DNA from 3 places in the Bradyrhizobium sp. PMVTL-01 genome. Region 3 is predicted to be linked to each of the others. Evidence: riboswitches for the same ligand, from Rfam matches in the RefSeq annotation. Region 3 holds a riboswitch; each other region holds the start of a gene.
The links. A riboswitch is a leader RNA that binds a small molecule or an ion and turns the genes downstream of it on or off. The one in region 3 is predicted to bind cobalamin.
Positions count from the first base shown of each region.

Region 1: another riboswitch for cobalamin. It lies ahead of metE (5-methyltetrahydropteroyltriglutamate--homocysteine S-methyltransferase); the one in region 3 lies ahead of ACRQ5Q_RS28275 (DUF1636 family protein).
Region 2: another riboswitch for cobalamin. It lies ahead of ACRQ5Q_RS07305 (TonB-dependent receptor domain-containing protein); the one in region 3 lies ahead of ACRQ5Q_RS28275 (DUF1636 family protein).

Region 1 is NZ_CP193982.1:2,511,681-2,521,728, reverse strand. It holds gene ACRQ5Q_RS11330 (hypothetical protein) at 1-27, opposite strand, end outside; gene ACRQ5Q_RS11325 (hypothetical protein) at 1,525-2,115, opposite strand; partial or broken gene ACRQ5Q_RS11320 (IS3 family transposase) at 2,217-2,404, shown strand; gene ACRQ5Q_RS11315 (hypothetical protein) at 3,238-3,444, opposite strand; gene ACRQ5Q_RS11310 (hypothetical protein) at 4,785-4,991, opposite strand; gene metE (5-methyltetrahydropteroyltriglutamate--homocysteine S-methyltransferase) at 5,518-7,863, opposite strand; cobalamin riboswitch at 7,965-8,167, opposite strand; gene ACRQ5Q_RS11300 (nodulate formation efficiency C protein) at 9,178-9,900, shown strand.
Region 2 is NZ_CP193982.1:1,547,187-1,557,234, forward strand. It holds gene ACRQ5Q_RS07265 (hypothetical protein) at 84-521, opposite strand; gene ACRQ5Q_RS07270 (metallophosphoesterase family protein) at 1,172-2,761, shown strand; gene ACRQ5Q_RS07275 (TIR domain-containing protein) at 3,583-4,437, opposite strand; gene ACRQ5Q_RS07280 (hypothetical protein) at 4,806-5,069, opposite strand; gene ACRQ5Q_RS07285 (hypothetical protein) at 5,091-5,498, opposite strand; gene ACRQ5Q_RS07290 (hypothetical protein) at 6,020-6,262, opposite strand; gene ACRQ5Q_RS07295 (hypothetical protein) at 6,291-6,443, opposite strand; partial or broken gene ACRQ5Q_RS07300 (IS5 family transposase) at 7,107-7,438, opposite strand; cobalamin riboswitch at 7,708-7,912, shown strand; gene ACRQ5Q_RS07305 (TonB-dependent receptor domain-containing protein) at 8,042-10,048, shown strand, end outside.
Region 3 is NZ_CP193982.1:5,804,138-5,814,185, forward strand. It holds gene cbiE (precorrin-6y C5,15-methyltransferase (decarboxylating) subunit CbiE) at 1-180, opposite strand, end outside; gene ACRQ5Q_RS28240 (cobalt-precorrin-6A reductase) at 191-937, shown strand; gene cobJ (precorrin-3B C(17)-methyltransferase) at 913-1,647, opposite strand; gene ACRQ5Q_RS28250 (precorrin-2 C(20)-methyltransferase) at 1,644-2,375, opposite strand; gene ACRQ5Q_RS28255 (precorrin-8X methylmutase) at 2,378-3,007, opposite strand; gene cobG (precorrin-3B synthase) at 3,007-4,170, opposite strand; gene cobN (cobaltochelatase subunit CobN) at 4,167-7,415, opposite strand; gene cobW (cobalamin biosynthesis protein CobW) at 7,415-8,449, opposite strand; gene ACRQ5Q_RS28275 (DUF1636 family protein) at 8,446-8,820, opposite strand; cobalamin riboswitch at 8,917-9,137, opposite strand; gene cobO (cob(I)yrinic acid a,c-diamide adenosyltransferase) at 9,178-9,813, shown strand; gene ACRQ5Q_RS28285 (cobyric acid synthase) at 9,819-10,048, shown strand, end outside.

The sequences.
Region 1 (10,048 bases), 3.3 Mb from region 3:
AACGCGTTTATTGGTTGCTTTCTTCACGATGAATGCTCCTTTTGAGAGGAGCGGCTTGTAACATGGTTTTCTAGGCGCGACGACCGCAAAAAACAGGCAATATCATAGGAAGTCGCGCCAGGGTATAAGCTCGGTCACGTCTTCCCAGCGAGGCGTCTCGAGGGTGTGCAGCTTGTAGAGTTCATACAAACCTCGCCCTCTGAAACCCATCACAACCACAGTGTTTCTAAATTGAACTTCGCGACCTGGTCGTACATAACCAGCGGCAACGGTTAAGCGGCTGCCCGTGACGCCCGATATTGGTTTACGTGGGCTCAATCGCTTGCCGTGGGACGCTTTCTGCGCGCATTCGTTCCCAGCTGCGAAGTCAGAGAGGGCGGCTGCCCAGCTTTCAGGTCTTCGACCTCTCGCTCGACCGCCGCCTCCATAGTACCCCGATCCAAGTGTGCGAGCGTCTCGAGCTATTCCCTTCCCTCGTCGGTGATAATCCAGTACCCGGCCTTCCGCTCGATCAGCCTTTGGCCCAAAATATCGAGGCGGGGGCGCGGCTTGCAATGCGCTTCATACGAGCCGGCAACTCCGGGCCGCTGCCATAATAGATCGCCAAATGCTGCTTAACGACTTCGATGCTCCCCTGACCGTGCGGTTGGGCGGCAAGTCGCTTCAGTATAGACAGTTGAAAACTCAGGCGCACGTCATTGATTCAAGGAAAAGCCGGATAATGCTTATTTTGAGGTAAGCTCCAGAGCAGCGCGCCGCTTTTGAAAAGAAAGCTTCCTCCTTAAGCCCAATGCAGGACACCCACCTGCCGTCGCCAGGTAAGCAACGCTTCCGAGACGGCATCGGCGACGTCCTGCCAGAGTGCTCCGAAGGACGGTTCAGCACCAGATAGCTGCTTGACTAGGAGTTTGACGAGGTCTCAACTGCCGCCTTCGACCGACTGGAGATCAAACGACGCCGGTGGTAACCACGCTGTTGTACGTCCTGACGAATGACGGCGCTCACGGAACGAACCGCACGCTTCCTTCGCTTCCAATTGCCGTCCAATCCCGCGGGGATCGCAAAGCCTTTCGGAAGGACCAAAAGATCGTGTCTTTGGTTCAAATAAACGTCGAACATGTGGTGTCTCTTTTTGACGCGAGCGTAGATCGGCTGTTCACCGATTTGCTGATATCGAAGCAACAGTCTCCTTTCAAGTCACTGGACGAACAGATGACATTCAATTGCTCCCGTCCTGACACGTGAAGACCTCACGGGCACGATCGCGCCGCGAGATGTGAGCGCGTTCGTGTCCCAACTTACGGTCCACTGGAGGACACTCGACGATCGTCGACCTCCAACGCGGCGGAGAGTACATGTTAACTGGCTCAGCTACTTTGCGGCGCTGGGGAGCATACGCCCTAGTTTTGAATTCTGGCAACTAGGTGATCCAGCGTAAGCACGAGCACACCTTCGCCAGCTATCAGGCTCCAAAGCAGCGACTGTACGATCGTTGCTTCGGAACGATTACGTATATCGTCGGTGCTAGTTGAGGTAATCCTCCGGGCCGCCTTCCCGGACCGTGTCGAGAGTAAAGCAATGGAACCCCCCGCCAAAAATCCGCCTATGGCGGTGCCGAACCGGGACTACCTGAAAGCGATTGTGTTCGAGGATCCGAGCCAGTTCTGGGCAGGCGTCGTTGACTAAAACGACGTCAGGAGCGACCGAAAGGACGTTGATATCTATGTAAAGACTGGACAACAGAAGGTGGTCGTCATCGTCGTAAGTTGGGAAATTATTTTCGAGTGGTTCGGGCGCCACTATCATGTCCCATTTGCGCATTGCTTTTGGCAAATAATCGGCCACCTCGCGAGACCGCACGAGCAGCCGCCCAGGTGCAAGCGCTATGACCATGCTATCGATATAGCTATCGCTCAACTTGTAGGCACGGTGGATCCGAGATCTTCCCTCCAAATGGCGCTCTAGCCAATCACATGCCATCGCATGATTCTCGGTGGCGATATTTACGACGAGGTCGCGTCCCAGCCGCAAACACTGCGCACCATCCCACATCATCTCCAGGCCAACGTCATAGGGGATGCGTTCCGGGATTTGAAATCGGTTCCGTTGGGCCACCGGTCGTTGATAGGACGTAGGAACGGTCGAATGACCGGTCGGTCACCAACGGGCGCGGCATCACTGACCATCGCGCGCCTTGGTCGAAATAGGACGCGAAGCGGGCCGACTACAACGATACGCGACCTCACTCGCAACTCGGATGGAAAACACCATCGGAGTTTGCCTTCACACCTGCCCGCGACGGGATCTGGCGCTGCGCTATGCCGATGGCTCCGCACCAGCTCCCGTCGCTACGACCGCCCATTCGGGTAAATCCAACAGCCGGGGCGAACTCAGGACTGGATAAAACTTGGGGGCAAGGTCAGTCCAGGTAGCAGTCCTTGATCCGATGGCGGACCCGTGCGCCAGCTTGCGTACTTGCTGCCGCAGACAAGAGACGCGGATAATACCACTCCGAGCGGACCTTAAGGTTGTCATAAAAGAATAGATCGAAAGAGAGCTCGCGATCGTGAGCCGCATAATTAGTGGCTGTACCCACTATGACTTCCTTCAATCTCGACCACTCGTCGTACGAATTTAAGGCCACGCTTACCTCCTGGCAGCGCGATCTTCCGCTCTCTGCTTTTCCGAGATCTCGCTTTGCTCGATAGGTCAGATCGGCGCTACGCTATTGCCAGATACGCGCTCTACACCAGCAATTCAACCTATCTGGCTTGGGAGGTTCGCCACGGGGTGATGGCGTATTGGCCGTCCCTTCAGGATTCCAACACGACTGCCGAGGTAGTGCCGTTTCTATAAGTGGAGCGTGTGCCACAGTAAGGCTACCGCACGGAATGCAGCGAGCGGAAGTAAGCCTGATCTGGAGCGGAACCGCCAAAGTTCAAAGGGGACGCTGGCCATTCTGAAAGGCAAGGTACGTGCAATCGAGACGTGGGCGTCGGATACACGTGTCGTAGGCATGCTCGACGACCACGATGTCGCGCCCGGCGCCCAAGCCGTCCACGCTGATGGCGATGCCATGACTGGCGAGCACAACGGTCGCGGCCGAAAACTACGAGACTTAGTCGGTGTTGAATACTTCCGGCTTCGGTGGAACAATCGAGAAGTGCAAGGCCCTTTTCTTATTCAGGAGACCTCGTCCTTACGGGATGCTCGAAAGGCTGATGTGGACGGATTAGCTCATGCAGGCGGGGTTCGAAGCTCCAACACATCGGCGAAGATTGTCCAATCGCGGACTCTCTTTTGCCTGCAGAAATCGGTCTCCGCCTTCTGTGCAGCAGCACTCAGCGAGGCGGCATCGACCGTGAACGCTGCCTGGCACGCGCGATGCTCGCCCCCGGTATCGTCGCAGACGGTCTTAATAAACCGAACGTCAAATGAAGGCATGACCCCCTCTTCCTGTGGTTCGCTTATCCAATATCTGCCATTCGCCTTTAGAGTATTTGATTTGCCTCAAGCAGCATTCGAAGAGCTCTGACCGCTCCTCCGAAGACAGGTCCATAGCAGCGCGGCGCTAGCCTCCTGTTGTCGCGAAGAACCGCGATCGCTTGCCGGCTCATCGCGGCCGGATTTCTGATATGCGCCGACGGACGGCTATACGCGCAAACGATCGCGGGGCAACGCGCATCCCGATCTTGCATCCGACGGTCCACTTGCCGGCGCGACAGCAGATCCGATCATCAGGCTTGTCGTCGATGAGCCCGGTCCAGGAGTTCAGTTCCAAAGCTTAAGGGTGGGATCAGCGCCGGCAAGGCTACCGACAATGTAAGGCGGAACATCGATCGACGATTCGGGTGGGAGCAATGAGGAAAATGCTGTCGTAGCCCAATGGGCGTAAGTTGCGCCTCAAATCAACATGCTGGGCGCGTTGCAGAGAAACGCGAGGCGCTGGCGGAAGCGCGGGTTCGGACATGTCGACTGTCAACGCGGGCGTCTGCGGCTCGTTGTGCCCGTTCGAGCTCGACCAATCCCGAACGGGCACCACTTTTTGACCCGCATCAACGCTGCGGCGGCTGCGTCCTGATAAAAGTATCTTCCAGTAAGGTCAGAGGCATGGCAGACAGAAAGACTTGACGCCCATGATGCTTTCATGTCCGGGTACCAGCGACCGTTTTTTAGGACTGCTGCCAGGCGCAGCCGAGCCGCGGGCCAATGACCTGCACATGATAGGTTGCGCCGCTCGCAAGGGCGTATCTACTTTCTCGGCCTGCGGACCGGCCCGACTATCGGCTCCGAGCGGAGCTACGCTCTTCCTAACGCTGTTAAGCGAATCCGATGTCTTTGCGCTCTCGCTGGATAGGCTGCCGCGCGCGAGGGCGCAGCCGAGCTCACCCACACGCCCAGCAGGATGACACCGCAGGACAGGGAATGTCTCACCAATAAGGGACGTGACATGACAGAAAGCCGGACCATTTACCCCGCCGCCGGCCAGATTACTGGAGCTGCAGTCCGGTTTAGCTGGTGCAGTACAGCTACAAATACCAACAACCGAGTTCTTGAGCTGATCAGATCGATTCGACGGAAGCTCGGGCGTTCTTTCGTGGCGGAAATCCAAATATTTCAGTTCGCGAGTGGATCGCGTTCCGTTCACAACGGCGCATGGCCGATAGCCCTCTCGCCGCGGCTGACGCGATCGACACCGCGGGCCGCTCGCGCGATATCGGGCTGAGCCTGTCCGCGCGGAACCCAAGCAACGTGCGTAGTCTTCACAAGGTTATCTAAACTTGTCAACCCGCAGCAATGAACACCGACCAGGATCTAATGGCGATCTGATCTGGGAGCGGCTCGAAACGGTGCCGCCACTCGATCAGGATCTGGAGATTGCCGTGATCGAGGGTAATTCGATTCACCGGGTTGTGTTTCCTTGCCGTCGGGTCTTCGGCGGATGGATCAACGCGACTACCGGAAAGCACGTCGCCGTGCAGCCAACGCATTGGCGTATCTGGCCGGGATAGCGGCGCCTTCCTGCAAAATGGACCGGCGTGAGTTGGGTAGGGACCGGAAACGATGCAGCGTCGATTGAATGAGCGAGCCTGACGGGAATCATCTTCCAGCGGACCGAATCGTGGTGGGCACCTTCGCGGTGTCCGTCAAGCATGACTTTTCTCATTGCTGTCGCAACCGTTGCCATCGTGCTCATGGGCGACAAACGTCGGTGTAGATTTTTAAATCTCAGGCTGTACGGTCGCATACCGCCGCATAATTTAGCTGCGATGGACTTGTGCTTTATAATAGGCGCAGATCCTTCGATGTTGTCGCCTTGATCGACCGTTCGGCTATTCTCGCTCGGCGGACGAAAGTAGCGCGACGCGTCACCGTCGTTCCTCCGACCCTGCACCTTCCTCGGTCCACGAAGTGGGCCGGACATTTTTCTTGACGCCAGGGCTTGCCTCGACATTGTGGAAAGCGCAAATGGCCACAAGCGAATTAGCTTTGTCGAGAACAGACCCGGGCTCGGGATCAATGGTTTTGCGGATAGGCTGCAGCGCGCAGTTCGCGAGCGGCAGCGACCATGTTGGTTAGTGCAGGCCGGACCTCCTCCCATTTGCGCGTTTTTAGGCCGCAGTCCGGATTGACCCAGAGCTGCGAATCCCGCAAACGCGTGCGAGCTAGCACCATCAGCTCCTTCATTTCGCTCGCCTCGGGAACGCGTGGAGAGTGGATGTCGTACACGCCAGGTCCGATTTGATTTGGATATTCGTACTTCTTGAATGCATCCAGTAGCTCCATTTTCGAGCGCGACGACTCGATCGAAATGACATCCGCATCCATTGCAGCGATCGCAGCGATGATATCATTAAACTCAGAGTAGCACATATGTGTATGGATTTGCGTTTGATCGGCAACTCCCGATGAGCAGATGCGGAAGCAATCCCCGGCCCAATCGAGATATGCCTTCCAGTCTGTTCGGCGCAATGGCAATCCTTCGCGGAGTGCAGCTTCGTCGATCTGGATCATGGCCGCGCCGGCATTCTCGAGATCGCGGACTTCGTCGCGGATCGCGAGCGCAAGCTGACGGCAGACCTCGCTTCTAGGAATATCATCGCGAACAAACGACCAGTTCAGGATCGTCACCGGTCCGGTCAACATCGCTTTCATCGGCTTACTGGTTAGTGATTGCGCGTAGCGCCACCATTCCACCGTGATCGGCTTCGACCGTACTGCGTCCCCTAACAGGATCGGGGGCCTGACGCAGCGCGAACCATAGGACTGTACCCATCCATTCATGGTAAATGCGAAGCCGGCGAGTTGCTCGCTAAAGTACTGCACCATGTCATTACGCTCGAATTCGCCGTGCACGAGGACGTCAAGACCGATGTCTTCCTGCCAACGTACGGCGCGGGCTATCTCCTCCTTGAGGAACCTGTCGTATTGTTCGTCGCTCATCGCACCTCGCGCATGCGCCGCACGAGCATTTCGGACCTCTGTGGTCTGTGGAAACGATCCGATCGTCGTGGTAGGAAAATCTGGTAGTCCAAAGCGTTTCCTTTGGATCTCGGAACGGCGGGCAAATGGGCTGGCGCGCCGGCGCATCGTCTCGTCGATCGTCCTCATCCGGACAGCGACATTGGCATCATGGATCTTCGGCGAAGTCCGGCGGGCAGTCACAGCGCGTTCCGAATCGGCAAGAGCTAGCCCAACATTCTGGTCGCCTGCGAGTACCCGCCCCAGGATCGCAAGCTCACGCATCTTCTGAACCGAGAAAGCAAGCCAGCTTTTGACCTCGGACGTAAGCCCGGTCTCTAGTTCAACATCGACAGGCACGTGAAGCAGCGAGCAGGATGGAGCGAGCTGTACACGGCGCCTGCCGAGCTTCGCAATCGCTGGATCCAGCCGCTGACGGAGCGACGACAAGTTCGAGCGCCATATGTTCCGGCCGTCGATCACACCGAGCGACATGATGAGATCTCTTCGGCCCGCTGCAATGATTTGATCCAATAGCTCTGGCGCTCGAACAAGATCGAGGTGCAGGCCGGAAACTCGCAGATTCAAGGCAGTATTTAGATTGTCGCCTAACGCGCCGAAATAGCTAGCAACCATGATCTTGATGGCCGGTCCCTCCTTTGCGAACCGGTTATAGGCATGTAGCAAAGATTTTCGCGCCGCCTCATCGAGATCAAGGGCCAGGCAGGGCTCGTCAATCTGAACCCAACTAGCCCCTCGTTCGGCCAATTCATGCAGAACGTCGATATAGACCGGTATAAGATCATCCAAAAGGGCGAGGGGCTGGAACGCGCTATCGGCACTCTTGCCGAGCTTCAAGAATGTGACCGGCCCGATCAGGACCGGGCGGGTCTGGAAGCCAAGAGCCTTTGCTTCCTCGTACTCTTCAATGGGTTTGCGAGAGCACAGTCTGAACGCTTGTCCCCTGTAGAACTCGGGAATCATGTAGTGGTAGTTGGTGTCGAACCACTTGGTCATTCCCTGCGCGGGTGCGCCAGATCCCCGCGGGCTCTGACCGCAACTCGCATCCTGGTCGTCGCATTGTGATCCGCGAGCCATGGCGAAGTACTTCTTGAGCGAAACGGATTCTCCTTTCGAGGCGTAGATCTCCGGGATGGCGCCAACCATGGCACTTGTATCGAGTACCTGATCATACAGCGAGAAGTCGTTCGACGGAATGATCGTGACGCCGAGAGATTTCTGACGAGCCCAGTTCGCTGCGCGCAGGCCGGATGCGTCCTCGTGCAACTGCTGTTCGCTGATCTTTCCGGCCCAGTAGCTTTCGAGAGCGAATTTGAGCTCACGCCTTGGACCGATGCGCGGCGTTCCGAGCGTAGCGATTGGAAGAGAGCGAAGAGACATAGTGTCAACCCCTGTTGGGGACAGAGGCCGTGGCGGACGCAGGCAGGGGAGTCGCACGTGCGACGGCTGCTTGGCGCACCACCGAGACACCCCGCCCGTGGACCCAATATTTTGTCGGGGCAGGTCTCCTGGCTTGCTGGTCATCGCTGCTGTCCGGCCTTCCCGAAGCCTTGGAGGCTTCAGTGACATCGTTGGACAGCGGCTCGCCGCTTACAGTTGCGGGGGCAGCGCCGGCATTCGCACCGGCTTCCCTCTTAGCTCCGGATCAAATGGGCACCGGAGAACCTCGACGGCTTGGATTATCGGCAGGAGAACTCTTCCGTCAACCTCTCAGATTGTGTGCCAAGCCGATCTCGGACACCTGTTGGGCGAATGAGCGCGCAGGTGTATGATTCACCACTATCTAAAGACATTCTCTAATCAAAGATTCCGAAATCAGACATGTCTTTGTCAGATGCCTCAATGAGCATTAGAGGTGCCTTGAAGCGGTGCCGCACGCCAGATCGATGAAAGGGACAGAAGCAGCCTGCCGGCCGGGAGTACCGCTGTTTCGAGCGGAATACTGGCGATGCGGCTTCCGCTTTCCAGAAGCTCGCCCAGCACCCGTTGGCCAGCAGTTTTCTCGGACTAAAGGATCTACATCGAATAGGCCAGGGCACGTGGCGCAATCTAGCAACATTCGCGGGGCGAGGTTGATTTGGCGTGCCAGCCGGACTTCGAAGGCGGAACTCGGCTTTGTGTCGCTGGCAATCCTGTAGCTCGAACGCCGACGATAGCGATAGCGAACCGCTCGGTTTAAATGGCGGCAAACGCACTGCCGATTGTCATCAGGCACTTGGCATCGAGGCGTTCACCTCTTGCGCTAACTATCCAGCGCAGCACAGGGAAACGACAGCTGCGGCGGATACACTGAATGAAAACATCGAAACGGGCGCAGGTCGGAAAGTCGACAAGTGGGACACTAAATCCGTGAAAATTTGCGCCTATTGCCTGGCACGAAGAATGCAAGCCCTCGGCATGCCCAGTCTCCTCCTGCTGGGCATGTCCAGCTCAGCCAATTGACGCTGTCGCTCGCGAGGGAAGTCAGCGGCGCGTGACGTAGAGGGGAGCGCCTGCTGGCGCGGGAGTAGCGGGGTGCCCCCTCACATCTCGGGACATTTCTTACGCTCGCTCATAGCAGGTTCAAGGTCACCCGCTTTGAAAGATGTCTGGATGAGACCTGATAGGCTGAGCTTTATGAAGAGAATGTCTGGAAGACCAGCGCCATGGCTTTGCCTGGCCGGATTTCTAATCTGCCTCGCCTGGCCGGCTGCCATGAGCAACAGTATTCGCGCCAACGACAGCCCCCTTGTCGAACGACTCAAGTCAACTTGGCGATCGCAAGATGGTGAGACGATAGAACAAATCATCTCCAATGTTTCGATGGTGGCCCAGTTCGTCCCTCAAATGTGGGGCGTTGTTGAACTTGGCCAAAACGACTTTGTTTTCGTTTCGTGGACCAGGCATCGGGACAACAAATCAGACGAACAGTCCGTTATCGCCTGGAAAGTCGCGCCCGACGGTACGATGGAACTCGCCTCAACGTATGCGAAGCCGATCGAGTTGGGCTGGCGCGCCCTGGCGCTCTCGTTGATCGCCACTGAAGTCGCACATGCCGAACCGGGCGCTAATCTTAACTTTCTGCATGATCCGACCAACTTCAACTTTGTGACTACGCCGCAAGGCCGGCTTGGCGATCTTCTGCGGCACGGCCGCTGCACTATCGTCGATCCTGTTGGAGTGGACTACCTACCGAAGCGGAACGACAAGCCGACCGAGAAGGGTGATATATGGCGCGTTCTGCTCGTGGTGAACTGTAGTATCCAAGGACCACGTTATTTTACGTACAATGGGGTCATCTCATTCGAGAAGACTGAAGGACATGATTGGGAGCCACAATCCTCCTTTGCCAAGCGCATCGCGAAATTTCCTCCTGGCTCCTGGTTTCAACGCATCGAGCCAAAGGAAGAGGAAGACTTAGAAGAGCGAAGGCCTTAGTAAACCGTCGTGCAGCGCGACATCGCGCCGCAGCCCGTCCATGGCCGGGCGCGTCGGACCCAACTGCAAGACATACCCGCTCTGTTGTTTAGGGCTCCGCAACTGTCCGGCTGCCCTTTCTCTGAGACGAAAAGCGACGAGGAAGTTA
Region 2 (10,048 bases), 4.2 Mb from region 3:
CGCGAGACGTAGACGTTCCTTGTCGTCATCCTTACCGATTTGCCTGTCGTAAGGGAGCTGACGCATGGCTGTTCTCAAATCCGTTAGGTTAGCCGATACTGGAGCTTCGCCTGCGCCCAGACCAGTGACGTGCCAACCTGGAAGGCATCCTTGGTGTCAGCCTGGGCCAGCATCCTGTCGCGCAGGGCCTCCAAGGCCTGCACCTCGCTTGCATGAGCCAGCCGCAGCTCGTGCGGTATGAGGCCGACCAGGAACGTGAGGTCATCGAGCTTCACCTGGCTGTGCTCTACGACGTTCGCTAACGCTTCATCCACAATGGTCAGGAGGCGTTGACCGCTCCAGCGGGTAAGTCTCTTCCAGCGCTCCGCTTTGACACCAGACAGGGTTTTGTTCGCTCTGGTGTAAGCCTCGTGGGTGATAACCACGATGTCACTATTATGGAGTTGTTCAGGGGTAGCTCTATGATCAGTGTGGTCCGCAATGGCTACCTGACGACCAACGTAAGCGTTGATGTCGGACACCACCTCGTCCACCTGAGCCTTGAGCTATATGCCACGAACATCCCTGCGGCTGCTCGCGTCAGGCGGCGAACTGAAGTCGAACGTACGATCAAAGAAAGCACCGCTGAATTCTCAAGCCGGAAAATACCTGACGACCCGGGCATCGTACGATTTCGTAAGAAGGCAGGGGCTACTAGCGCTTGGATCGTCGAAGTGTTTGGTGAGGCCAAACAGCTATGATGTCCCTTGCCGCTTGCCGTCTTGCCGAGTGGTAGCCCGAAGTGGTAGCAATGCTTCCGCAGCCAAGCTGATTTGATCTTGTTTTTCAGTTTCTTCCTGTGTTGCCCTTCATCTCCCCTAGGGAGCGTCAGTACCTATCACCGTCTCCAATTTCCGAGAATTAGGTACGAACTTTGCCGCCGTTTTTAGCATCAATTGGCTCGCCGCGCCTCACCGGCGTGACGGTGGGGGCCAGTCCTATGCTGCGATGCCCAACAGCTCGCCTCCACTGCTTCGGACGAGTTGCATGCGGCGCGACGTTCAAGCCGCCAAATGACGGTTCGCCTTTGTTGCCCGATCATTAGCTGGAGCGTCATCGGTTGTGATAGCACGCGACGAGGGTTACGACCTGGAGTATAGTTTATTTTAGTACACCGTAGATGGAGCTAGTCATGGGTTTCCGCCTTTCGCTCAGACATGCAAATTGGATAGCTCACATCCTAGAGCCGTCCGGACCCACTCCCCAGTTCGAAAACGATAGTGAAGAGCGCTTCGCCCTCGAAGCACTGCTCAGATCGGCACGTTATAGCTTCTATGGTACGCGACCTCGTCACATGGATTTCGATGATGCTCTAAGGTGGGCAGTGCAGGCTCTCGAAAATGGGCGAAAAGCGTCCGAGGTGCTAGCTCCGCTGATTGAGTTCTTTAGAGACAGGCCCTGGACTGCGCTGCTTATTCCAAGTGGAGACTGGAATTTTGATCGATTTTTCTCCTCGTCAGAATTGCTCGAACGGCTTGTCCACATTCGTCCTGACGACCCGGGGCTCATTCTTCAACTGGAAGAGAGCATTGATGAGGGAAGAAGGGTAGAGCTAGATAACGTATTCCCGGCCTTCCGAGTAGCTTTGGCCAATGCAACGAAATGGCCCGGCGTTTTGGTGTGGACGCGCACAGGCGATGCGGCTTTTTTCGAAGTGCCGGCCCCGCGCGACTTGGCGTTTGATCGGCTGGAATGGATCTTTTCGCACCTCGCTGTAACTTACGGTCGACCTGACATATCCCTCTTGCTTCAGCAGTATGCGCGTCAAATGAACAACGTAAGGGCGGATGTTGTCCCTCTTCGCATGCTGCATCTCAGCGACATTCACCTCGGAAGCGGCGACGCAATGCGACGATTGCCACGAGTAAAACAGCTGATCCAGCAGCTTGCCATTGAGTTGGGCGATGATGAGCCGCTTGTACCTGTTGTGACAGGCGATTTGATGGACACTCCGGATGAGGCGCATCTGCATGCCGTGCGCGATTTTCTTGAATTTCTCCATAGCGTCGGCACCGACGAGCCCGTCGTTATTCTGGGTAATCATGATGTTCGCAAGGATGGGTGGCTAAGTGCAGAGCTTCAGAATGCGATGCGCATTCAAACCGATCGAGTTCGATGGTTCGATGCCTCACGCGTGGGCTTTGCATGCTTCAATTCTGTCCGGGGAGGCCGTCTCGCCTGTGGATCCATTGACGAAACGGAAATGTTGGATGTTGGACAGGCTCTCGACCGCCAACGCGAAAAAGCGCAGAATTATGTATTGGCCGGACTGCTGCATCACCATCCCATTCCTGTCGAACGGCCGGATTGGTATCGGCAGGACTGGTTCGAACGCCTTTTAGGCAAAACCTTCGAAAAGACTGACGCGTTGGAAAATTCTGAGCAGTTTATGTCGTGGCTGCGCGCTCGCTGCATCCGACTAGTCCTACATGGGCATAAGCATATTCCCCGGGTGGAGGTGCATGATGGCATTACTGTTGTCGGATGTGGCTCGACCGTGGGAAAGGTAAATACCACTGAACCAGGAACTACGTACATGTCCATCAATGTGGTTACGATAGACAACGCGCGAGGTCGCATTTCCTGTCGGCTTCGGGCAGAACGTATTCCCGGTGGAGGCCTCAATTCTATGTTGCAACACGAGGCAATAATGACCGGCAACGCCTACCGACAAGACGAACTTGAATGGACGCGCCGGTCCCTTGGTCAGTCGCCCACTTGAGGGTGGTAGCGGGCGCGAAGCAGCGAGCCAAATTTTGTTGGGTTTCTGCAACTATCCGTGGTCACCCCTAGGGAGGGCCAGCCCAAGACGCGTCTAGGCCGCCTATTAGAAGCGTTGGACATCACGTCTTGGACAGTGCGGTATCGGCAAATTCGATCAGCTTAATGACCGTCCTGAAAGTTTGGCAAGTCGAGCAGTCGGTCATCCGCGTTTCATCGGTCGGTTGTAGCTGACAGAGCGAGACTGCAGCGCCCTCTGCCTCGACTACTTCGCTTAGGAGGCGCTCTACAATTGAAAGATGGCAATGACCTGCGGGTCTCTCGCAGGCCACGATGACCTTGAACGCTCCCGGCTAGCTCCAGTCGGGCTGCTGCGAGACAGGGATTTGAGGTTGAGGAAAATACAAAAGCCCGCTACAAAATGGCATCGACGGCTCTAAAAACGCTAGGTTTATCAGGAGCAAAGCCGCGGAACTGCAGTACCCACCCAACTGTACCAATGATTTCAATAGCTTAGTCAAGTGTGTCCGCCCCTTAAGGCTTCTGCCTTGGGGAAAGTATTGACCTGGACATAGACCTAAATCGATCGTAGAGGCGCTCTTCCGTCCCGGCGCAAGATCGAGGAGCATCTAGGCGAGCTGGGTCAAGGTCGAGCGGCACTCGAACGGTGAATCTTGCTCGGTGCTTCCAGCTCGGCCTTGAGGCAGATCGTCTAGGTGCTACGATTGATTGAAAGGACATGAGCCGTTTGCCGCCTTGGCGCTGCGTGTCGCACAATACTTGGTGTCCTCAAACAGATTTGGACAACGCCTTACAGCTGGTTCACTCCGATACGCTGTATTTACTGAAATCGGTCTCGCGATCGCCTGCAATCACATAAAAAAATTTAACGAAGTGATCTGTCGAGCCTCGCTGGTCTTTGTATCTGACTTCGATAATTTTGATGGCTGCGTAAAAGCCTTCCATGTTGCGAAGAATCAGGTATTCGCCCTCGCGCACAAGGCGCGACCTAGACGTAAAATCGTACTGAGACGCGTCGGTGATGTCCTCTAGCGATCTAGCGCCTTCAGCAATAGCAATGCCTTTGATGTTCCGTCCATCGTCGTAGGCATGAATAAGCCCTGGACCGCCCGCTGACCACGCTGTCTCAAACGCTTGCTCGTCGGCTCCAATAACGTAGCGTCCATTAAAGCTTGTGTAGTCAAAGCCGACGTCGGCCACCATCGAGGAGACTTGAGGTGGTTCTACGTGAGAGTCTTTCTTGTTCTCTTCGACGCCCAACTTTTTGAAAAGAATATGGGCTACGTCGTTGGGGGAATATTCCGAAGCTGGTAGGTAGGCGGTGGCACTCGAAATTCCATCAGGCCACGCCTCATCAAACCGAATAGGCAAAATATACTCGGAGCGTTCGGTCAAAGCCCTTTCTATCGCCGCACGACGCTCGTGCCGCGTCCAATGTTTCTCGATGTATTCTTTGGAGATAAGCATTAGCGCGAAGTGTGAATCTTTGGAGTAAATCCGGTGGAACTCCTCGGCTAGATTCTTACCCCACAGCTCGGGTGCAAAGAACTCGTCGTAGAAAACCCGCACGCCTCTCTTATGGAGCGCTTTCGCTACTTTCTCGGCAAATTCTCTTTGCTCACCGGCAAACGAGATTGCCACCTCGAACCTGCTCAACCACCATCTCCTTGCGTGCCTTACTTACGTCCCTACGCTCACGGCGATTATATAGGCCGCTCCACACTTCGCCAGACTCGCCCTCAAATCGTTTTTTGTCGGGAGATCCGGCCTAGGGGTACCCCCGGGGGAAGGGGTGCCCTTGCTTAGGCGTATCAGGCCTTAAAAATTGCTAGCAGAAATTCCGGAAAGCCTCGGATACCCGGGGCCACGAAGGATGTTCGACAGGAAATGTAAGGACCACCTATACGCCTGCCTTTAGCAGGCTCCCCTTTGGCTGGTCCCTTTAGTCCCGAAGTCGTCAAAACTTGATATAGACCCTTATATTATATCAAAAGTTGACGACTTTGGCCCAAGAGCCGGTATCCCTATTCTCCGTCGTTCATGCCTGCGTGCGACCTCGCGAACAGCGCCTCGATGGCCTCGCTGCGAATTTTCTTACGTATCGCCCTTCTCTGACGCCTCATCTTGTCTTGGATCTTTTTCGCAAGCCGCTTGGTCTCCTGTAGCCGCTCGAGGTCCCCCTCGCGCTCACCGGGGATGGCTGCGCGAGCGATCTTGGGTTTTTGCGCCTTGCCGCCCTTCTGAATCTTTTCGATCAGGTTCCGATGTTCGTGGTCGATCTTGCTCATGCGACAGCGGTCTTTTGTTGCTCACCGTCTCGTAATTGTTTCTGACTTCTTGAACACAAGTGACACAATGCGCTCCCAGAGGAGGTGTTCGCGCGCAATCTTCGCCTCGGTCTGAGCGCGGCCGTTGCCGCGTCGTTCCATATCCTTGATCGCCTTGCGTATCAGCTCCGGGCTTTCCCCAGCCGCTTCCGCAAGCCAGATGATCATGGGTCCACAGTTAAGGCGCTGGAACAAGGTGCGTGCGCCTGTGATGGTGGTGTCGCTGCGTCCGTAGTATCCACCTTCGGGATCGTTGTAACCGCCTGCCCAGCCGAGCCAGTGATCCTTGTGGGTGTCGTAGTTGCTGGTCGATAGGCGGTCGGTCTCTGGCATCTTAGCTGGCAATCGCCTGATTGCATGCAAGAGTTGTTTGATCGTAGGTTCCTTCATCTCAACCAGTCTTAAGCATGTTTCGCAGTCCATGGCCCCTTGCCCAAGCTAGTAGAGGTCTCGCTATTGGGCTGGAAAGTGGGACACAGCCAGTGAAAGCTCGCGTGCCAATGGTCCAGGCAGTGCTTCGTTGAAAATCGCTGCCAGCGCTCGGTAGTACCAGATTGTGCCTTCGCGTCCTCCGGTGAATCGATCCCAAAATATCTCACCAATGTCCCGATAGTCGCTAACAATCGCTTCCGCGTTATCAACTTTGTCGGCAAGGGAGACAAGGAGAGACGTTGCGGGCTTTGGCCGTCGATGATCGGCGAGTAGGCTGCCGCCTGCCGTATGACCGCGTGAAGGTGCCGCATCTCATCATGGATCATGCGCCGCTTGAAGTAGAAGCAAAGCGTCTTCTCGTTTTTGGCATCGTGGCCGGCGGCGGGCAGCGTAGCGGCTCCTGTTTCGCGCCGCTGACAAGCCAAAGCGCGGGCCCGGGGGGCGGCGTTCCGGTCTTGTGTCGGACACGGGGCGCTCTCTCAACGTGTGGCTGAGGCTACGGGCGGAGTTTTGGGCAGGCGGCAGGCGCGCTTCTCCGTATCCACGGCGATCGCCGAGAGCGTTTCGTTCTGATCAATGAGAAGAGAGATCGCCTTCGTCGCCCAGTCCTCGTAGGTCAGGGTGCCGGTTTCCCACAAGAAGACAAGCGCGCGGGCGACCGCGTTATGGCGGGATAGCTCCTGCAGCTTGCAGAAAAGCTCGGCGTTCATTTGTACGGGCATGATCTTCTCTCCGTCAGTGTCGGGGTTTTCAGTCGAAGCTAGGTCCAATCAATGCCGGCTCCAGTATGTCGGCGCGATCGCGCCAGTGGTCGCGATCTTTCGTGATCTCACGTTCGGCACGCGACACGCGCTCACCGAGGGCCTTTCGCTGCCTGGCGAGCTGTTTCTGCAGATAGGCCATGCTGATCTATGTTCGCACTGCTTGGTCATCGCGGGCGATCCTGCTCAAGTCGTCGGTGTGTGAGCCGAAGATGCGGAGCCGGAGCATCCCCTTCGTTTCGGCTATCGTTTCGGCGCATTTAGCACCACAACCGGTTCCATAATCGGCGCCGATGGGCCACCTTTTGCAGTGTTTCTGCATGATCGGCTGAGGGTTAATAAACCGGGTGGCGCTCACCCCCATCCGGGAGTCCTTGGTGGTTGCACCAGTTTATCCAGTTGCGCCGGGGTCTCAACGAAATCCCTTTGGGCGATAGGGGCGGCGCGCGCGGGATTTCGGAGGCAAGTGGTGGACCCAGTAGCCATGAGACTCTCTGGTACTTTTCGTGGTCTGTTTCAAGAGCCGCTTGCATCTGGGGGGGCGTCCACAGCTGGGTTTACGGCCTAGTTCTACTTGGTGGGAAACAGGTTCTCCACGATACGAAAGTCAGAAAGTTGTTAGACACGCAATGCGCGAGACATCGCAACCACGCCGCCCGCAGCGCGCTTGCCATCGCAGAACGCGGCCCAATCAGCCATTATCGTGCGCTGCTTCTGCCGCGCCGATATAGGTCTTGATGTACATGGTGCAATCGGGGTTCTTCGCGTGCCCGACGGTGGCGTTGCAGGCAAGTCCAACTAGGACGCGGACTCCCTTGTGATGTAGGCCCCCGTGCTGATGCACGCGAACAATGGAGGTGTCTATCATCTGAACAGCGGCGTCATGGGCAGCGGCAAGCGCGTCGATGATGCGGCCCCAAACGCCAGCCCGCCGCCAACGAACAAAGCGGTTGTAGCAGGTGGTGTACGGACCGGACCAAAGATGTCGGGCAGATCACGCCAAGGTGCTCCAGAGCGCAAGACCCAGAAGATGCCATTGAGGACACGACGGTCGTTCACCCGAGGAACGCCACGGGGCTCGTTCGGTAGCATCGGCTTGATGCCAACCCATTCATAATCGGCGAATTCGTAGCGCATGATTCGAGCCCCCAGTTTGGAAGCTTGAATCACAGCGATCTGGTCGGGCGCAACGCTTCGAGGAAGGAGCTGGTTGGACGCTTACGGGCTAAAAGCGGACATCAGCCCGCCGACAATCCCTGCTGAAACCGCCGAAAATGACCCGCAGCCAACCAATGTGAATTTATCCGTGCCTCAATGGCTTTTTGACGGGCGGCGTGTCCCAACTGGCACACCTCTAATCTTCGAGCTGACGGAGACTAGCGCCGCTTGACTCGCCTTTGAACTTCATTAAGTCTGAGAGCGGTAGTGCCCGAAGGGCTAATCAAGGGAATGCGGTGCGTCTGTTGCAACGGACAATGCCGCAGCTGCCCCCGCAACTGTAAGCGGCGAGCCGACGATCATTTAATGCCACTGGGATTGTCTTGATCCTGGGAAGGTGATCCGAAGCAGCGACCCGCGAGCCAGGAGACCTGCTACCAGCAATGGTCATGCGCGAACGCGTCGGGCGGGGTGCTCCGAAGCGTTACAAGAGGCGTTCGGGGTCTGCCGTATCAGGGGCGAAGGGCAGATCGTCGTGCCAGTGCGCGTGACGGGTGTATTGTTTCGCCGTCGAGCACAACCGTGTCGATTTCTAACTTTACTGGGCGCCCGGCGCCGTCGCGCATCTGCGCGCAATCTCTCCGCTTGATCTCGTCGAGGCAACGCTGGCGATGCTCCGCGCTGATCCCCGGGGTGGTCGTCGCGCTTTTGGCCAATGCATCTGCGTCAACGCAAAGCCCACAACAGCTTGAGCCGGTGACCGTCCGGCCGCCCAAGCCGCATGGCACTGCGAGCCGGCCCGGCCAGGAACCGGCAAATGTGCCGAAGCGGACCAGGCGCGCCGCACAGGCCGCACGGCCCAAGCCTGCGACGCGATCTATCGCAAATTCCGAGCCCGCGCCGACACCTCTCAATAGCAATGTCGTTGCAACAAGCTCCAACCTGCTCGGCCTTTCCGTCTTTCAGACGCCGGCAACAGTCGAAGTTGTCAGTCAGCAAACCATGCGCGAGCAGGGCTACCGCACCACTCCCGAGACGGTAGCAGGCGCCGTCGGCGTGCTGGCGGTCGATGTGGCAGGGGCACCTTCCGGCTTTTCCACACGCGGCTTTTCCTTTGGCGAAGTGACCGTACTCTACAACGGCCTATGGATTGGCCCGCAAAGCATCACGTCGCGCGTCCTGGATACTGCCAATCTAGAGCAAGTCGAATTTGTTAAGGGACCCTTGTCGCTAATGTCAGGCCTTGCCACGATCGGCGGCTCCGTCAACTATGTGAGCAGACAGCCCACGAGCGGTCCTATCAAGAACGAACTTGACACCTCAATAGATACACTTGGCACCTATCGGACGCATTTCGGGTCTGGCGGCAGCACGTCAGTTGACGGGCTCGACTACCGGTTCGATGTCAGCTCTTCGAAGATCAACAGCTTCATCGAAGGCGACTATCAACAGCTCAACAATATCTCGGGCCAGCTCAACTACCGGGTGACCGATTCCTTCAAAGTATTCGGTGCCATCGAGTACAATCAAGATTACGGCCACGCCTATTGGGGCACACCGCTAACAACGACAACATTCTCTGGACCTTTTTCCACGCACGGTGTCGTCGCGGGATCGGCAATCAGCACCTTTGATGGTTCAGTTATTTCGCCTGTGACAGTGGACTCGCGAACACTAAGGACGAACTACAATGTCGCCGACAATTCCATCGGTTCACATGGTCTCTGGCTGCGTGGCGGCTTCGAATGGGCGCTGAACGAGGACATTACGATCAAGAATCAAGCCTATGAATTTGGAGCCAAGCGTCACTGGTTTGACAGTGAAACTTACGCGTTCAACACTGGAACCTCGATGATCGATCGAGACCGCTTTTTTGTTAATCACAAGCAGCAGGTAATCGGCGATAACACCGACCTGATCTGGAGTTCGTCCTTTTTCGGCATGCAGAATCGCTTCGCCACGCAATTGGCAGTAAGCCGAAACGAGATTCAGTTCGCCCAGGAGCAGAATCCTGACGAGTTTCCGTTCGACTCCGTGACCGTGGTAAATCCCGCCCCTGGGCTTTATAGCCTGCCACCGCAGCCAGGCATCCGCAACAGCCGCCTAGACGATGCAGCGATCACGGTCGAAGACCAGCTCAAAATTACGCCGATGCTGGCTCTAATCGGTGGCATACGCGTCGAGGACATGACGTTGACTCGGGATGGTATCAACTTCGACGGTACGATTCCAGCAGGGCAGCCCTTCACCAAGAACTGGCAACCAGTATCTTATCGAGCCGCCGTGACCTTCGAGCCAATCAAGGGTCTGTTGTTCTATGGCATGTACGCCACAGCATACGATCCGGCAGCCGCGGGTATCTTTTCAGTAACGCCGGGCACGACGCTCGACTTGACCAGCGCCCGCATCTACGAGACCGGTGTAAAGGCGATTTCGGCTGATAAGCGAGCCGAATTTACCTTCTCGGTCTATGACATCGAGCGGCGAAATGTCTACGTAGCGCTAACCAACGCCGTCGCCACGGAGGCCGGCGAAGTGCACAGCAAGGGCGTCGAGCTTGCCGGCGCTGTGCGACCGATCGAGAACCTC
Region 3 (10,048 bases):
GACATCCGCATCGAACGGCACCGGCCACGAACGGCCGCGGCCACCCACGTCCGCCAGCGCGAGATGGCGCTCACCACCGAACACGGTTTCAGCCCTCGCAAGCGCCTTTCGACTTGCGTCCGACAGCCCGGCAAGGCCATCTTCGCCGATACCGACGATGGTCAGCCAGGGATCAGCCAAGGAATTAGCCATGACGCGCGCCCTCATTCTGGGCGGAACGGCCGATGCGAGCCTGCTCGCTGCGGAGATCGCGCGTGCAGATATTGACGCCGTGTATTCGTACGGCGGCCGCACCCGCGCGCCCGCCGACCAGCCACTGCCGACCCGCATCGGCGGTTTTGGCGGTGTGAGCGGGCTCGCCGACTACATCCGCAGTGAAGGCATCACGCATGTGATCGACGCAACGCATCCCTTCGCTGCCGAGATGAGCCGCAATGCCGTTGCAGCGTGCGCCGAAACCGGCACCCCGCTGATTGCGCTGGAGCGGACGCCCTGGACGCGGGCGACCGGCGACAACTGGATCGAGGTGCGCGATGTCGGCGCCGCGGTCGCCGCGCTGCCCGAGACGCCCGCGCGCGTCTTTCTTGCCATTGGCCGCCAGCATATCGCTCCATTCGCGACCAGACCGCAGCACGTCTACACGCTGCGGTTCGTCGATCCGCACGAAACGTCGCTGCCCTTCGCGGCAGACGTGATCGTGTCGCGCGGGCCGTTCACGCTCGACGCCGAGATCGAGATGATGCGCACGCGCGGGATCGCCTGGATCGTCGCCCGCAATTCCGGCGGCGACGGCGCGCGCGCCAAGATCGACGCAGCGCGTGTGATTGGCCTTCCCGTGGTCATGATCTCGCGACCAAACCTGCCCGAGCGTCCTCGGGTCGAGAGCGTCGCCGACGTGATGCAGTGGCTCGGTCATCGCACCCGCCTCGGCGCATAGACCCAGCGGCCGACGCGGCGCGTCTGCGAATTGCCGACGATCACCAGCGTCCGCATGTCGGCCATCTCGGGGCGCGCCTCGTTCAGCGAGACGATCTCGATTGTCTCGTCGGCGGCGCTGACCGCGCGCGCGAAGATCACGAGGCGCTCGCCGCAACCGGACTCTTTCAACACCGCGAGCGCGCGGCCAAAGCCCTCCGGCCGGCTTGCCGAACGGGGGTTGTACATCGCAATCGCAAAATCGGCTTCCGCCGCGAGCTGCAGTCGTTTCTCGATCACCGCCCAGGGCTTGAGATTGTCGGAGAGGTTGATCGCGCAGAAGTCGTGCCCGAGCGGCGCACCGGCGCGCGCGGCTGCCGCGAGCATCGCGGTGATGCCGGGCATCACGCAGATCGGCAGCCCCTGATATTGCGGCGCCTGTTCGAGCGCTTCGAACACGGCGGACGCCATCGCGAAGACGCCGGGGTCGCCTGAGGAGACGACGACGACCTGCGCGCCTTCCGCGGCCAGGCGCAACGCTTCGCTGGCGCGTTGCAGCTCTTCGCGATTGTCCGAGGGATGCAGGTTAAGCCCCGGTCGCTGCGGCACGCGCGAGACGTAAGGTGCATAGCCTAAGATGTCCGTCGCGGAGGCGAGCGCGGCCGAGACCTCGGGCGTCACCAGCGCATCGCTGCCAGGGCCGAGACCCGCGATGGTCAGCGTGCCCGTCATTCGGCCGCGTCCAGATGGCGGCCCTTGCCGTGTACCAGCACGATCGCGAAATAGGGACAGTCGGCCGCATCGATCTCGGCAAGCCTTGCCACCCGCTCACCCGGCATGGTGCCGCGCTCGACCAGCCAGGCGTCATTCAGCCGGCCAGCGGACGCAAGCGCGCGGCGCACTTTCGCGAGATTGCGGCCGGTCTTCATGACGACCAGCGCATCGGTATCGCGCATGCGGCGTTCGAGTTCGTCTTCGGGAAGCGTTCCCATCAGCACCGTCGTCACGTCGTCACCGAGCGCGATCGGCTGGCCGACGCCGTTCCAGCAGCCGACCATGCCCGGAATGCCGGCAATCACCTCGATCTCGACACGCCCCTGCAAGCGCAGGTGGAGATGCATGAAGGAGCCGTAGAAATAGGGATCGCCCTCGCAGAGCACGACGACATCGACCGCACGCGAAAGCCGCGCCAAGCGCTCCGCCCATTCATCGTAAAAGCCGGCGAGCAGCTGGATATAGTCCGGGCTGTCGAAAGCGATCTCGGTCGTGACCGGATATTCCATCGGGTATTCGGTGACGTTGCGTGCGAGCATACCCTCGACAATGCGGCGCGCCTGTCCGGGCCGCCCCTTCTTGCGGAAATAGGCGACGTGCTGCGCGGCGCGCACGGTGCGATCGGCGCGCACGCTCATCAGATCGGGATCACCAGGGCCGAGACCGCAGCAGATGATGCGTCCCATCGCTATTCGCTCCGGCTCGCCAGCGCGTTGACGGCGGCAACGCTGATCGCGGAACCGCCGAGGCGGCCCTCGACCGTCAGCGCCGGTACGGGTGGATCGGCCATCAGCGCGGCCTTGGACTCGGCGGCACCGACGAAGCCGACCGGACAGCCGATGATCGCCGCCGGCCGCGGGCAGTCGCGATCCTCGAGCATGTTGAGAAGATGGAACAGCGCGGTCGGCGCATTGCCGATCGCGACGATCGCGCCGTCGAGATGCGGCCGCCACAGCTCCAGCGCCGCCGCCGAACGGGTGTTGCGCATGGACTGGGCGAGTGCGGGGACGCGTTCATCGCCGAGCGTGCAGATCACGGCATTGTCCGCCCGCAATCTCGCGCGCGTGATTCCTTCCGAGACCATGCGCGCATCGCACAGGATCGGCGCGCCCTTCTGCAGGGCGGCGCGCGCGGCGGTCGCCATGCCTGGCGTAAAGCGAATATGCGCTTCGAGGCCTACCATGCCGGCGGCATGTATCATCCGCACGACGACCTGCTCCTCATCGGGTGTGAAGCGGGCAAGATCGGCCTCCGCGCGGATGGTCGCAAAGGACTGCCGGTAGATCGCCGCGCCATCGGTCTCGTAAACGTGCGGCATCAATGCCCTCCGATCAGGATGGAGGGATTGCCGACGATGTCCTCGTGGTTCAATCCACGCAGGACGGGCTCGTCGCGCGTCGACCCGCCACGCACGAGATCGAAGCCCGCGCCGGTCGCGACCAGCGTGATCGCAGCGTCACCGGAATGCGCGCAGCCCTTGGCGCAGCCGGAGACATGAAGCCGTGCGGCAGAGCCAATGTTCGGCGCAAGCGCGGCTGCCAGCGCGCGGGTATCGGCGTGGGCCTCGCGGCAGCTCGGCGCACCGCTGCACGCAATGACTCGCAGCGCCGGGTCACGGGCCTCGGTGATGAGGCCGGCGGCGGACGGCATGGTCCGCTTGCCTTCGCTCAAGACCATCCGCCAGGGCGTCATGCGCAGCGCGTGTCCGCAACCGGCGAACTGGTTGAGCGTCGCATGCGGCATCTGTCCGAAGGCGACCCCGACCAACGCGCCATACGGATAGAGGCCGGGACGCGCCGCGGCCACGACCGGTGCGGGTTCAGCCTCGCCTCGCAAAGCCTCGGGCAATACCGCACCAGCTGCGAGATGCGCGGCCATGCGGCCTCGCCCACCCCTGGCACCGCCCGATGTCACGAACCAGCTTGCGAGCGCGAGCGCAGCGGCTACGGCCTCGCCGCGTGCGACAGAACGGCCGTGCTTGGCGCCATCGGCCCGCACCAGCAGCCCGCCGGTGCGATCGCGCTCGATCCGCACGTCAGCGGAATCGCCGGCGAGCACGCGCGAGGTACCGTCATCGACGGCGAAGCCGAATTTGGTCGGGAGCCCCAGCGAGCACGCCTCGAGCGCCTCTTCGAGCTCGGCGACAAGCGCCTGGGTCTCGTCGCCCGCGCGCCAGAACGGTGTCACCAGGATGTTGCGCCGGGATTCGGCGTCGGGGTCCGGATCGAGCAGCGCAAGTTGCGCGAGGCCCTCGACCAGCAGCCGGTGGCTGCTTTCGCTGACGCCCCTGATCTGGAGATTGGCGCGGCTGGTGACGTCGATCAGGCCGTTGCCGTGGCGTTCGGCCAGATGGGCAAGTCCGGAGATTTGCGCGGTATCCAGCCGCCCGCCGAACGGGCGCACGCGGACGACGAGCCCGTCGCCCGATTGCATCGGCCGCAGCGCCCCCGGGCACCAGCCCTTGACCATGGCCGCGCTCATGAGGCCTCCTTGAGCGCCGCCGCGATCGAATTGCGGCGGGTCCGCCAGAGTGAGGCCTCGTGCAGGCGCGCGAAGCAGGTCTCCATCGCCGCGAGCCCCGCCGGATTTTCGCGGGCCATGAACGCGCTGACGTCCTCGTTGCCGAGCGTTGCGTCGTAGTAGAGATCGAACAGATGCGGTGGCACGGCGCCCGCCAGATGCGCGAAGGCGGCCATGTGCTCCAGCGTCGCGGTGATCTCGGCGGCGCCACGAAAGCCGTGGCGCATCATGCCGGCGATCCAGGCCGGATTGGCCGCGCGCGCACGGACCACGCGCGAAATCTCCTCGGTCAGTGTGCGCGCATGCGGCTGGTCGGGGCGCGTTGCGTCGAGATGATAGAGCGATGGCGCGGTCCCGCCGAGCTGCGCTGCGGCGGCCGCGATCCCCGCTTCATGCGCGGCGTAATCGGCGGCCAGCAGGAGATCGGTTTCCGGCAAGTCCTGGACGTGGACGAAAGCATCGGCCGATGCGAGCCGTTGTTCGATACCGGCACGATCGGGCCTGATCTCGCCGTCGGCGGAGAATGCCCAGCACGATGCCGACAGCCAGGCTTCGCCGGCGGCCTCGCGCGTCTCGGACGTGAAGGCATCCGGGATCGCCGACAGGCCGACGCCATATTGGCCGGGGCGCGGTGCGAAGACGCGGGAGGTGCGGTGGCGATACGGATTCTCATCGCCCTCGTCCTCGCGCCCCGCGAGCGCCTCGGCGGCGGCTTCGAACAATTGCGCAAGGCCTGCGAAGACATCGCGGAACAGGCCCGACACGCGCAGGGTGACGTCGATGCGGGGGCGGCCGAGCTCGGCCGGCGCGATGATGTCGTAACCCGTGACGCGGCCGGAGGCGTGATCCCAGCGCGGCGCAAGACCGGCCAGATGCAGCGCCATGGCAAATTCCTCGCCCGCTGTGCGCATCGTCGCCGAGCCCCAGAGATCGACGACGAGGCCCTTCGGCCAGTCGCCGTGATCCTGCAGATGGCGCCGCAGCAGCTCCTCGGCAAGTCTTGTCCCCTGCGCATGCGCCGACGGCGTCGGCACCGCGCGCGGGTCGACGGCAAAGAGATTGCGCCCGGTGGGCAAGACGTCCTGACGGCCGCGATAGGGCGAGCCCGACGGCCCCGGCGCAACGCGATGCCCTGCAACCGCAGCACGCAGCGCATCCCGCTCCGCCCCGCCGCAGGCGCCGCGGCCGAACACGTGCAGGCCGTCGCCGAACTGGCTTTCCTTGAGATCGCAGACGAAGCGGTCGATGCGCGGGATGGCTTCGGCCGGTGCGGCCGATGCATCTATGCCGAGATCGTTCTCCAGTCCTGCTCCGCGCGCCTCGTCACGGATTGCCGCGATCAGGCGCTGGCGGCGTGCGGGATCGAGGCCGTCGGCGGTCGAATATTCGTCGAGGAGCCGTTCGAGCCGGCGCAGGCCTTCCGGCACTGCGGATGCTGCGAGCGGCGGCGGCAGATGGCCGATCGTCACCGCGCCGATGCGCCGCTTGGCCTGTGCGGCCTCGCCGGGGTCGTTGACGATGAAGGGATAGATGACGGGGAGATCGCCGATCAGGGCTTCCGGCCAGCAGCCCGACGACAGCGCAACGGATTTTCCGGGCAGCCATTCCAGCGTGCCATGCGCGCCCATGTGCACGACGGCATCAATCCCCTGTCCGTGGAGCCAGAGATAGAACGCGACATAGGCATGGCGCGGCGTGCGGGCGAGATCGTGATAGTCGGCATCGCGCGTGGTTGTATCGCCGCGCTCCGGCTGAACCGCGATGATCGACTTTCCGCACACGATGCCAGCGAAGTGAAACGCGCCGTCGCGGCAGCTCGGATCACTTTCCGGCGCGCCCCAGGCTCGCGCGAGATCATCCTGCAGCGATTGCGGCAGGCGCGCGACCGCGTCGCGATAGTCGGCGAGGCTCCAGGTCAATTGCTGCTCGAGCAGCGTCTCGCCGAGCGCATGGACCGGCGCGACGTCGAATCCGGCTTCCGCGAGATCGAATACCATGGCTTCGACCGACGCCAGCGCATCGAGACCGACCGCATGCGCGATCTGGTGGGGACGGCCCGGATAGTTCGAGAGCACGATCGCAATGCGCTTCTCGACGGCCGGTGTCACCGCCAGCCGCCGCGAGGCCGCGACGCGCGCGGCAACGGCCGTCACGCGCTCCTCATCGGCCCTGTGGGCCAGATGCGAAAATTGCAGATCGGGATCGCGCTCCGCCGCTGATTTGAAGCTCACCACGCCGGTGAACACGCGGCCGTCGACCTCCGGCAGCACCACATGCATCGCGAGATCGCCGGGCGAGAGGCCACGGAGCGATTCCGCCCAGTCCTCACGCCGCGCCGTCGAGAGCGCGACCTGGAATACCGGACAGATTGCGGCCTCGAACGGCGTCGTGCCATCCTCGCCAACCGCAGAAAACGCCGTCGCATTGACGATGGCAGCCGCCGGATTTTGCGCGAGATACGCGCGCAGCCAATCGGCAACGCCCGCGGCCTTCAGCGAGGTGACGAACACGCCATGCGCGTCAAAGCCCTTTTCGCGCAACGCCGCGATCAGGGCATCGACGGGTCCGGTGTCCGCTGCGGTGAGATAGGAGCGATAGAACGTCACCAGCGCGTGCGGCTTTCCTTCCTCCGCGACCGGCGCCGGGATGACGCCGCGCGAGGGATCGTAAAAGCCCATCTCAGGAACGGTCATCTCGCCGACGACCGGACCCGCATAAAGCCCCGAGGCGAGCGCGAGCTGTGCAATCGCCGCTTGCGCCGCGACGGGCCCGCCGTTGTCGCAGAGCACCTTGAGCCGCCGCAGCGTCGACACCGGCAAGGTCGAGTACACATCGAGCCGGGAGTCGTCGCGGCCGTCGGCGGGCAGCACGGCCAGAACGATGCCGCGATCTTTGGCCAGTTGCTGGAGCGCCGCGAGGCCATACGGCCAATAGGATTCGCCGCCGATCAGGCGCACCAGGATGCCGCGGGCCTGCGACAGCGTGCGCTCGATATAGGTATCGACCGAGAGCGGATGACGGAGTTCGGCGAGATTGGCGAGCCGCAGCGACGGCAGGCTGTCACGGCCACGCCGCCAGCCGGCCGCAAACGCGGCAAGGTCGGAATCCGAATACGAGAGCACCACGAGATCGGCCGGATCCTGGCCGATGTCTCTTGGCGTCGCGGTCTCCTCGAGACCGCGGCTCTCGCGGAAGACGACGTGCATCAGATACCTAGTCCTGACCTGATCGCGGTCTCGTCGATATCGCCATGCTCGCCGATCACGACGAGCTTTGACTGCCTGAGACCCGCGCCCCAGGGTCGGTCGAACTGGTGGCGCACGCGCTCGCCGACCGCCTGCAGCAGCAGGCGCATTGGCTTGCCGGCGACGGCGATGTAGCCCTTGGCGCGCAGCACGTTCTGCTCGCGCGCGAGACGCTGGACGGAAGCGACCAGCGCATCGACATCCGAAACCTCCGGAAGATCGATCACGACCGAGGCGAAATCATCGTGCTCGTGCTCCTCCTCGCCATCGTGATGCGACGGACGCGCGGCGAGATCGTTCTCGGCAGCCGCGCCGAGACCGAGGATGACGCGGGCATCGATCGCGCCGTCGGTGACGGGCAGCATCGGCACGCGGCGCGGCATCTCGGCGGTGATCGCCGCCTTGGCGGCTTCGATGCCGGCACTACCGGCGAGATCGGCCTTGGTCAGCAGCACGATGTCGGCGCAGGCGATCTGGTCCTCGAACACTTCCGACAGCGGCGTCTCGTGATCGAGATTCTCGTCTGCTGCGCGCTGCGCCTCTACCGCATCCGGATCCGGCGCGAAGCGGCCCGCGGCCACCGCCTCGGCATCGGCGAGCGCGATGACGCCGTCGACCGTGATCCGCGAGCGGATCTCCGGCCAGTCGAACGCCTTCAGCAGCGGCTTGGGCAGCGCCAGACCCGAGGTCTCGATCAGGATGTGATCAGGCCGCACCGGCCGCGCCAGCAGTTGCTCCATGGTCGGAATGAAATCGTCGGCAACGGTGCAGCAGATGCAGCCATTGGCGAGCTCGACGATGTTCTCTTCCGGACAATTGGCATCTGCGCAGGACTTCAATATTTCACCGTCGACTCCCGCGCTGCCGAACTCGTTGACGAGCACCGCGAGCTTCTTGCCGCCCGCATTGCTGAGCAGATGCTGGATCAGCGTCGTCTTGCCGGAGCCGAGGAAACCGGTGACCACCGTGACAGGGACTTTTGCGAGCGAGTTCATTCGGCGGCCTCCGGCACGACGGCAATGGGGGGAATGCGGGCAAGCGACTGCTTGCGGAAGATCTCGGGACGGCTGCGCCAAGGCACGAGGCCATCTGGCGCGGCCGCATAGGCCGCAGCGCCAGCGACGACGTCCTGCGCGTTCGCATCGGACAGGCGGCCATAGACATAGGACCAACGGCCGGGCGCGCTGAGCGCGACAGAGCAGCCCTGGCTGCAGGCCGACAGGCATTCGACGGGAACCACATTGACGCCCTCGGGCACGCCCGCCTCGAGGATCGCACCATGCAGGCGCTTGCCGGGCGTGGTCTCGCCCTCACCAAGCGTTTGGCCGGCGCGGCAGGTGATGCAGACGTGAAGTGTGACGGTCATCGCCTCTTCCAGGATAATCAGCGGGAGGCGATGAGGCGCGCGGACCATACTCCTGAAGGCCCGCTTCCCCGTCGCGGAACACCCCGTCCGCCGGTCCAAAACTCGTCCGCGCTGGCAGGTCTCCCGGCTTGCGGAGCAGGGTTTTGGCCCTTCGATCCCCGCCTTCCCGATCCCCGCGGGAATCAGTGGCTTTGGGCATCTCTCCGATCACGGTCGCGGGGGCGGCTGCATTTTGGACCCAAATCTTGCCGATTCGGACCCTATCGCATTCCCTCTTCGCCTGTCATAGGACAGGAACCAACGCCGGGCCACCATTTGCCCCCGGCCGCCTCTTGTCAAGCCGAAGGACCCGATCCGATGACGCCTGAACCGGATACCCAGACGGCCGATGAAACCGACGCCCGGCACGCCCAGAAGATGGCGAAGAAGAAGGCCGCCCGCGACAAGATCATGGCGACCAAGAGCGGCGAAAAGGGCCTCATCATCGTCCACACCGGCGCGGGCAAGGGCAAGTCCTCCTCCGCCTTCGGCATGATCGTCCGCTGCGTCGCCCATGGCTTTCCCTGCGCGGTCGTGCAGTTCATCAAGGGCGCCTGGGATACCGGCGAGCGGCGCCTGCTCACCGGCCATTTCGGCGAGCTCTGCCAGTTCCACGCCATGGGCGAAGGTTTCACCTGGGAGACGCAGGATCGCGCCCGCGACATTGCCGCCGCGCGCGCCGGCTGGGACAAGGCCAAGGAGCTGATCCTCGATCCGAACCTGCGCATGGTGGTGCTCGACGAGATCAACATCGCGCTGCGCTACGACTATCTCGACATCGCGGAGGTCGTGGAATTCCTGACGACGCAGAAGCCTCCGATGACGCATGTCGTGCTCACCGGGCGCAACGCCAAGGACGAGCTGATCGAGATCGCCGACCTCGTCACCGAGATGACGCTGGTGAAACATCCGTTCCGCTCCGGCATCAAGGCGCAGGCCGGCGTCGAGTTCTGAATTCGATGGCGCGCGCATTGATGATCCAGGGAGCCGGCTCGGACGTGGGCAAGTCGCTCATCGTCGCCGGCCTTGCGCGCGCCTTCGCGCGGCGCGGCCTGCGTGTGCTCCCGTTCAAGCCGCAGAACATGTCGAACAACGCGGCCGTCACCGTAGATGGCGGCGAAATCGGTCGCGCCCAGGCGCTGCAGGCCCTCGCGGCCGGCGTCGAGCCACACACCGACATGAACCCGGT